Regions from separate parts of the Martinezella sp. CNPSo 3964 genome, predicted to be linked through region 2. Evidence: riboswitches for the same ligand, from Rfam matches in the RefSeq annotation. Region 2 holds a riboswitch; the other holds the start of a gene.
What was found. Region 2 has a riboswitch for FMN ahead of AC13Q5_RS07545 (6,7-dimethyl-8-ribityllumazine synthase). Riboswitches for the same ligand answer to the same signal wherever they lie in the genome.
Positions count from the first base shown of each region.

Region 1: it holds a riboswitch for FMN, as region 2 does, so the genes downstream of both, ribB (3,4-dihydroxy-2-butanone-4-phosphate synthase) here and AC13Q5_RS07545 (6,7-dimethyl-8-ribityllumazine synthase) in region 2, are expected to answer to the same signal.

Region 1 covers NZ_JBXSOW010000004.1:121,822-126,533, reverse strand. The annotation lists gene AC13Q5_RS14530 (homocysteine S-methyltransferase family protein) at 1-601, shown strand, start outside; gene ribB (3,4-dihydroxy-2-butanone-4-phosphate synthase) at 662-1,288, opposite strand; FMN riboswitch at 1,401-1,547, opposite strand; gene AC13Q5_RS14520 (SDR family oxidoreductase) at 1,648-2,430, opposite strand; gene tpiA (triose-phosphate isomerase) at 2,507-3,244, opposite strand; gene AC13Q5_RS14510 (SDR family oxidoreductase) at 3,249-4,037, opposite strand; gene AC13Q5_RS14505 (sugar ABC transporter ATP-binding protein) at 4,161-4,712, opposite strand, start outside.
Region 2 covers NZ_JBXSOW010000002.1:193,717-198,428, reverse strand. The annotation lists gene phnF (phosphonate metabolism transcriptional regulator PhnF) at 1-622, shown strand, start outside; gene AC13Q5_RS07550 (VOC family protein) at 667-1,017, opposite strand; gene AC13Q5_RS07545 (6,7-dimethyl-8-ribityllumazine synthase) at 1,076-1,552, opposite strand; FMN riboswitch at 1,642-1,788, opposite strand; gene AC13Q5_RS07540 (ABC transporter ATP-binding protein) at 1,895-2,956, opposite strand; gene AC13Q5_RS07535 (ABC transporter permease) at 2,968-3,756, opposite strand; gene AC13Q5_RS07530 (ABC transporter permease) at 3,753-4,646, opposite strand.

The DNA.
Region 1 (4,712 bases), on a different contig from region 2:
CTTCGGCTCCTACGAGCCGCAGAATTTCGACGCGTCTCGGGTACAAGACTATCTCAAGGTTCTGGTCGAAAACCTTGATCCCTATGTCGATGTCTGGCTTGGCGAAACCCTTAGCCTGATCGCGGAGGGAGAGGCGGTTCGGACTGCGGTTGCTGGCACCGGCAAGCCGTTCTGGATCTCCTTCACACTCGCGGATGACGCCGCGCAGAGGAATGGCGCCTCTCCCAAGCTTCGATCCGGCGAAGCCGTCGAGGATGCGGCTCAGTGGGCGGCGTCATCTGGCGCCGACGCACTTCTGTTCAACTGCAGCAAACCGGAAGTCATGCGAAAGGCCGTCGATACGGCAGCGGAGATTTTCAAGCGGGACGGCAACAATCTGCAAATCGGCGTCTATGCCAATGCCTTCGAGGGAGAGCAAGGCGAGTCCGCTGCCAACGAGGGCCTTCACGCGACCCGAGAGGATCTGAACGATGACGCCTATTCACGCTTCGCCTGCTCGTGGGTCGATGCTGGCGCGACGATGGTCGGCGGCTGCTGCGGAATTGGCGCCGGACATATTCATCGGCTGAAAAAGGCTCTCCTTGCCCCTCAAGGAGCATAGGAGAGCCTCGGGCAAATATCGATCCGGGCGGGATCATCAGGATGGGCTGTATCGGAACGATCAGGCAGCCTTGAAAGGAGCGATCGCAGCCCTGTAGGCGATGAGATCCTCGATCGTGACAAGGTGGAGGCCATGCCGCTCGGCGAAAACTTCAAGCTCGGGGAGGCGCGCCATCGTGCCGTCGTCATTCGCCACTTCGCAGATGACACCGGCTGGTGATAGGCCGGCAAGCCTGGCAAGATCCACCGCTGCTTCCGTATGGCCGGGACGCGACAGGACACCGTTTGGATGCGCGCGAAGCGGAAAGATATGACCGGGCCGGGCAAACTCCTCCGGGCGCGATCCGTCCCTGACGAGGGCACGAACGGTTGCCGCTCTGTCGGCGGCGGATATTCCGGTCGTGGTTTCCGGGATGTAGTCGACCGAAACGGTAAACGCGGTCTTGAGGACTTCGGTGTTGCGCGGCACCATCAGCGGAATATCGAGCTCGTCGAGCCTTTCGCCCTCCATCGGAACGCAGATGAGACCGCGGGCATGGTTCATCATGAAAGCGATTGCCTGCGGCGTGACCGCTTCCGCAGCAATCACCAGATCGCCTTCGTTTTCGCGGTCGCGATCATCGACAACCACAATGATCTCTCCCCGCGCAATCGCAGCGATCGCATCTTCAATTTTCGAAATTGTCATTTTCCTGCCTTTCAAGGGTTGCCGCTTGGAACGGCGTGCATGGCCGGTTAAAGCCACCATTTTCCCTTGGGCGAACAAGCATGTGAACGCCACCATGAAGCAGCGTCTCCTGCGTTGCTCCCTTCCATCCGGACTATGACCGTCGGCTCCGGCATCTCACCGGATCTGCTGACCCTTCCGATAACCGGAAGGCGCTCGCGGGCTCGAGGAAGCTCCCCATACCGCCGGTGGGGAATTACACCCCGCCCTGAGAACACGTAAAAGATAAGGGATCAATGCCTGGTTCCGCAAGAGGCATTGATCGCCGAATTGTCGAGAATCCGATCCGCCCATTGAACGCACCGTTCCTCATTGTCGAACTAAGACATGATCAGGCCGCCGTCGACATTGATCGTCTGGCCGGTGATATAGGCGGCATCGTCGCTGGCAAGGAAAGTGACGAGACCTGCAACGTCTTCGCCCGATCCGGCCCGTTTCATCGGAATGCCCTCGACCCATTCCTTCATGAGCTCGCCGGGACCGTAATTGCCCAACAGCTTGCCCCATGCCTGATCGTTATAGGCCCACATATCGGTTTCGATGATCCCGGGGCAGAAGGCGTTCACGGTAATTCCCTCGGTCGCGACTTCCTTTGCCAAGCTCTGGGTAATGCCGACGACGCCCATCTTCGATGCCGCATAATGCGGTGTGTAGATGAAGCCGTCGCGCGCCTGGCCGGAGGCAGTATTGATGATCCGGCCGCCGCGCCCATGCTTGCGCATGCGGGCAATCGCCTCCTGGGCGCAAAGGAAGACGCCTTTGGTGTTGACCGCCATGACCTTGTCCCATTCGCCCTCGGTCATGTCCTCGACGCGGGCAATGGTGATGACGCCGGCATTCTGGATCGATACGTCAACGGCGCCGAAAGCCGCTTCGGCAGCCTCGTAAAGACCCTTCACGCTGACCTTGTCCGTCACGTCTCCAACGAAGGAAATCGCCTTTCCGCCGTCAGCCTTGATCCCATCAGCAACCGCGTGGACGGAATCCTCATTGGCCGAGACCACGAGATTGGCACCCTCGCGCGCGAACCGCCTGGCGATCGCAGCACCGATGCCGCGGCTCGCGCCGGTAATGACGACGGTCTTGTTTTCGAAGCGTTGCATTTCCTATTCCTTTCGCGGTGACAGCCATGCCAGGCGTCGACTCCAGGGCTGATCGCCCCGCCTGTTGCTGGCGACTTCAAACGGTAGCCGAAATAATCCCGGCGAACTCCGATGCCTTCAGCGACGCCCCTCCGACGAGAGCACCATCGACGTTGGAAACGCCAAAGATCGCCTTTGCATTTGATGCCTTGACCGAGCCGCCGTAGAGAATCCTGACACCCTGCCCGTCTTCTCCCAGCCGTCTTTCGAGCGTCTGCCGGATGGACGAATGCACCTCTTCGATCTGCTCAAGGGTCGGAACCAATCCGGTTCCGATCGCCCATACCGGTTCATAGGCGATCGCCATGTTCGCATTGGTCGCTGTGTCGGGAATCGATCCCTCAAGCTGGGCACGAACGACTTCGATCGCTCGTCCCTCATCCCGTTCTTCGCGCGTTTCGCCGACGCAAATAATGCTCGTCAGTCCCGCCTTGTGGACTGCAATAGCCTTCCTCGCGACTGCGGCATCTGCCTCGCCGTAGGCCGAACGCCGTTCGGAATGTCCCAGAATGACAAAGCGAGCGCCGATTTCGGCGAGCATTTCGGCGGAGACGTCTCCGGTGAAGGCGCCCGCGGCCTGCGCGTGGCAATCCTGCGCGCCGACGGCAATCGCCGAACCTGCGGCACATTCGGCCGCCTTTTCCACCAGCGTGAAGGGCGGGCAGACGACGATGTCGCACGCCGCCTCGCCCGTTATTCCCTTCAGCGCCTCGATCTCAGCCAGGGAGGAAGCGAGACCGTTCATTTTCCAGTTGCCTGCAATCAGTTTCTTCATCGCATCACCAGCAGCAGAAGCCGCCGTCGACGAGCAGGTCGACGCCCGTCACGAAGCTCGCGGCATTCGACAGCAGAAAGACGGCGGGACCGACCATCTCATCGACCGTTGCCATGCGCTGCATCGGCGTCTGCTCCTCGAAGAGCTTGGTCTGGTGAACCATCTCCGGACGCGTGTTCATCGGCGTTGCGGTATATCCCGGCGAGATGGTGTTGACGCGAATGCCGCGGCCGACCCACTCCATCGCGAGCGACTTCGACATATGGATCACGCCGGCCTTGGAAGCGTTATAATGCGCCTGGCTCAGGCCGCGATTGACGATGACGCCGGACATGGAGGCGATGTTGACGATCGATCCACGTCCATTCTTCAGCATGGCGCGCGCTTCTGCCTGGCACGACAGGAAGACACCCTTCAGATTGATGTCCATCAATGTCTGGTACTGGTCTTCCTCCATCTCCTCGGCAGGATTGGCGTTGGCGATACCGGCGGCATTGACGGCAAGCGTCAGTGCGCCGAGTTCCGCTTCGGTACGGGCAACCGCCTCCTCAAGAGAAGATTTGCTGGTGACATCGGCCGCAATCTGGATGGAGCGGCGACCGGCAGCCTTGATGTGCGAAGCCGTGTTCGCCAAACCGTCGTCGGAGCGACGGTCAAGAAGTGCGACATCGGCGCCGCATTGGGCAAGGCCGATTGCGATGCGCTGCCCGATCCCGCTTCCTGCGCCGGTCACGAGCGCGACCTGTCCCTTGAGATCGAAAAGTTTCGGGGCGTTCAGAGTGATGTCGGACACCGCTCTTCCTTTCTGTTTGCCTGGAGCGTTTCCGCTTTTCTTCGAATCGCGAAAATGCCCTATGTTATTGTTTCTTTACGCATTCCGGGCGGAAAACTGCTGCGTACTTTTCCTGGAAATGCTCTAGATTGTCGCAAGTTCCATGACCGAGACATCATTGGCCTCGTCACGGTTCAAAATGCCCGCCTGCTTGCCCTGGGCGAGCACGAGAATACGGTTGGAGACGCCAAGAACCTCCTCGAGGTCGGAGCTGACGACGATGACCGCCACCCCCTGCTTGGCCAGGTTCACGATGATGTCGTAGATGCTTGCTCTGGCGCCGACATCGATACCTCGGGTCGGCTCATCGAGGACGACGACCTTGGGATCGCGCATCAGCCATTTTGCGATGACGACCTTTTGCTGGTTGCCGCCCGACAGGTCCGAGGCATATTGCTCGGCGCGGCCCTTGACGCCGAACTTCGCCACGGCCTTTTCGGCAAAGGCACGCTTGACGCGCGACGTGATCCAACGCCCGCCGAGCTTGTCGAGATTGGCGTAGATGATGTTCTCGCCGATGCGATGACCGACGACGAGGCCCTGTTCCTTGCGATCCTCGGGCACCATGACGATACCCCTTGCGATCGCATCCGCCGGATCACGAAGCTTGAGCTCCTTGCCCTCCAGCCTGATCGA
Region 2 (4,712 bases):
GACCGAGCCCGAGATGATGCAGCGCTTCGGCGTCAGTCGATTCACCGTGCGTCAGGCGCTGGGCCATCTGGAACAGCGTGGGCTGGTACGTGCCGAGCAGGGACGGGGAACCTTCGTTCACAGGGGCGTGCTCGACTATACGCTGTCGAAGCGCACGCGCTTTCACAAGAACCTGATCGAGCAGGGTTTCGAGCCGGGTGGCGAGTTGCTCGTCCATGAGATCGTGCCGGCGACGGAACGTATTGCCAGCTATCTGAAGCTGGCGGTTGGGGTAATGGTCATCCATCGTCGCGGCGTCATGACGGCTGATGGCATTCCGGTCGAATTGGGCGATTCCTATTATCCGGCCGAACGTTTTCCCGACTTCGACAAGGCCAGATTGCAGCATGCGACGATCTCGGCGGCACTCGCCAGCTATGGCGTCACCGACTATGAGCGCTTGTCAACGGAGATCGAGGCGCGCATGCCGACGGCGGACGAGGCACGGATCCTGCGCCAGCCGAAATCCGCGCCGCTGCTGGTGACGCGCAAGGTGGATGCGGATACCGACAGGGTGCCGATCACCTATTCGGAATCGGTCTGGCCGGCTGAACGCACCACATTCAATCTCGATCTGCGATAGCAAGGTTGCGGCGGGTCTGCCCATTTGGAGCGCCGCGCTCCGTATCAGCGATGGGACAGGATATTGACGACCTTGCCGAAGGGATCGCGGACATAGAACCGGCGGACACCCCAGGGTTCGTCTGTCAGGTCATACAATATTCCGAAGCCCATGGAGGTGGCGCGCTGATAGAGCGCGTCGACATTATCGACTTCGATGGAGAGATCGGGGACGAGCGTTCCCGAACCGCCTTCGCTGGCAACGCTGATCTGCGGTACTGTTGCCGCTTCGGACGCGAAGGTGACGATCCAGCCGTGATCCATGACGATATCGAGGCCGAGCAGGTCTTGGTAGAAAAGACGGGCCGTGGCGGGATCGGCGGTAGGCAGGTTCGGGATGATGCGTAGGACGGTCACTGACGTTTCTCCCTTTTAAAGGTGGAGGCGGGCTTTCGCTGCGCCTCCACCATGCTGGTCAGACCGTGACGGCCGGCAGCAGCTTGGCGCGCTCCGAAAGGATATGGCGGCAGGCGCTGGCCACTTCACGGCCCTTGATGATGAAATGTTCCTTGAAGAACTGGATATGGGCTTCCGACTCCTGGAAGTGATGCGGCGTCAGGACTGCAGAAAGGATAGGCACACCGGTATCCAGCTGCACGCGCATCATCGCATCGAGAACGGTATTGGCGACGAATTCATGGCGATAGATGCCGCCGTCGACAACGAAAGCGGTGGCAACGATTGCGGAATAACGGCCATTGCGGGCGAGCGTCTGTGCATGCAGCGGAATCTCAAGCGCGCCGGGTACATCGAAGATATCGATCGGCGATGCGCCTTCCACCGTCTGCCATTCGGCAACGAAGGAGTCGACCGAGCGATCGACGATGTCGGCATGCCAGCGAGCCCGAATGATCGCAATGCGGCTCGGCTGGGTAGAAATCGAAATGGTCATGAATTTTGCCTTTCAAGGGTTGTTGTCAATTATCCCTTGGGCGAACACGCATGAACGCGGCACTCCCCGTACGGAGGAGGTGCGACCCTGCTTGCTCTCTTCCATCCGGACTATACCGTCGGCTCCGGTATTTCACCGGATCTGCTGACCCTTCCGAAAGCTCGGAAGGCGCTCGCGGGCTCGGGGAAGATCCCCATACCGCCGGTGGGGAATTGCACCCCGCCCTGAGAACGCGTGGACTATAGATGCTTTCCCTCATGGAAATCAAAGAAAAACGCCGGGCTTTTGACCCGGCGTTTGCGAATAATTTTTCAAAGTTTACCTGCGGCGCAGGGGCCATTCTCAATCCTGAATGACGAGCAGGTCGGACGAGGCGAAGCGCAGCGTCACCTTCTCGCCAACGCTCGGAGGCATCATCCCCGGGCTGTTGAACATGTCGAAGGAAATCGTGTTGCCAGCGACATTCATGCGGGTGCGAATGACCGAACCCAGGAAGTGCGCCGACGAGACTTCGCCGGTCAGCGCCGTGTCGCCCTTGGCCGATTCCGCCAGAGAGCCGGCTTCCGGACGCAGGGCGAGCGATACGGTATCGCCCGGCTTGTAGGCCGTGACCGACTGCTTCAGGGTGACGCCCTGATCGCCAATCATGATGCGATTGCTGTCCGGATCGATGACCTTGCCTTCGATCAGGTTCAGCGTGCCGACGAAGGACGCGACAAAGCGGGTTGCCGGCGTGTTGTAGATTTCGAAAGGCGTGCCGATCTGGTCGGCACGGCCGGCATTCATGACGACGATACGGTCGGAGATGGACAGAGCTTCTTCCTGATCGTGTGTGACGAAAACCGTGGTGATGCCGAGCTGCTGCTGGATGGCGCGGATTTCCTCGCGCAGCGAGATGCGGATCTTGGCGTCGAGGGCCGAAAGCGGCTCGTCAAGCAGGAGGACCTGCGGCTTGACGGCGATGGCGCGGGCGAGCGCCACGCGCTGCTGCTGGCCGCCGGACATCTGGTAGGGGTAGCGGCCGGCGAGATGATCGAGCTTGATGAGGGCAAGCATCTCCTTGACGCGCTTGTCGATGTCGGGCTTCGCCATGCCGGCGACCTTGAGGCCGAAGGCGACGTTGTCATGCACCGTCATGTTCGGAAACAGAGCATAGGCCTGGAATACCATGCCGATATTGCGCTGGTTCGGTTTCAACGCCCGTTGATCCTTGCCGTTGATCGACAGGGTGCCGGCGGTAGGATTTTCGAAACCGGCGATCATCCGCAGCACGGTCGTCTTGCCGCAGCCCGATGGTCCGAGGAAGGAGATGAATTCTCCTTTTTCGATGTTCATGTTGAAATCGTGAACGACGTGGACGTCGCCGAAGGACTTCTTGATGTGGGTGAGTTCGAGAAAAGCCATGGTGAGAAGCCTTACGCCTTAACCGGAGCCAATTTGGAGAAGCGGGAAACGAGCTGCAGAAAGCCCATGCTGAGCCAGGTCACTGCAAGCGCGATGATGGCCAGTGCCGAGGACTGGTAAGCCTGGTTGGCGCCGACGAGCTGCATGTAAGGGCCGAAAGCCGGCCGATTGAGCAATGACGCCATCGTGAATTCGCCCATGACGATCGCCAGTGTGATGAAGGCGCCGGAGAGAACGCCGCTCATGACATTGGGGAAGATGCAGCGGAACATGATGGTCGTCCACTTCGCGCCAAGGCTTTCCGCCGCTTCCGTCAGGGTGCCGACATCGATCGTGCGCATCGCCGTATCAACCGAACGATACATATAGGGGAGCGACAAGACAATATAGGAGCAAACGAGAAGGAAGTTCGTGGTCTGCTCGAAGCCTGTCAGGGGCAGGATGGACGACGAATTGTAGAGGCGCAGATAGCCGAAGACGATGACGATTGCCGGGATGACGAGCGGCATCAGCGTGATGAATTCGACGATCGGGCGCAGCTGCGGCAGGCGAAGCCGGACCCAATAGGCCGTGGGCACGACGAGCAGCATGCCGACGATGATGGTCAGCACGGCCATGAGCATGGAATAGCCGAACGCATAGAGGAAGTGCGCATCGGAAAAGACCGATGCGTAGGCGTCGAAACTATAGGCGTCGCGGCGCATGCGCAGCGAGAATTCCAGCGTGCCGATGAGCGGAACGATGAAATAGATGGCGCCGATGACGACCGCGATCCAGGCGAAGAATTTCTGCAGCTTCATTTCTGCCACCGTTCTGCGCGCATGCGCATGATGATGTAAATGACGTTGGAAATACCGGTGATGACGATCATGCCGAGGGCCATCGCATAGCCGAGATTGGCGTTGTGCAGGACGTCACCGCGGATCTGCGCGTAGAGCTGGATCGGGATGATGTTCAGCGAGCTGCCGGTCAGGGCGATTGCAGTCGCGATCGCGCCGAAGGCGTTGGCGAAGAGCAGTAGGGTCGTGCCAAGCAAGCTCGGCCAGAGGATGGGGAATGCCACCATGAGCCAATATTGCCGATTGGTTGCTCCAAGGATGGAGGCGGCTTCGCGCCATTCCTTCTTCATGCCGTCCAGAGCGGGCGTGATGATCAGCACCATCAGCGGGATCTGAAAATACATGTAGGTGACGGTCAGGCCGATGAAGCTGTAGAGATTGAAGCCCGTCGCATAGAGATTGAAGCCCAACCAGTCTCTCATCAACACGGTCACGAGGCCGAGGCGGCCGATCGTGGCGATGAATGCGAATGCCAGTGGCACGCCGGCAAAGTTGGAGGCGACGCCGGAAAAGGTCAGGAACGTATGGCGTACCCAGTTCGGCAAGCCGCCCATGACCAAGGCCCATGCAAGGTAGAAGCCGATCAGCGCGCCACCAAGAGAAGATGCGACCGAGACCTTGATGCTGATCCAGTATGAATCCCAGATCGATTTGGTGAAAAGATCGCCGATATTCTTCAGCGTCAGGCTGCCGTCGGGCGTTAGAAAGGCGCCCGCGATCAGATAGATCGTCGGGAGAATCAGGAACAGCAGCGCGAAGATCAGGAAGGGCGCTATGCCCAGCCAGTCGACAACCACGCGCTTGTTGATCATGGGAGTGGAACTGACTGTCGATGTTGTGACGATGCTCATGATTGGCCCAATCCGCGGCGTCAGAAAACGGAAAACCTCCCCGCCGAAGCGGGGAGGTCATGTTGG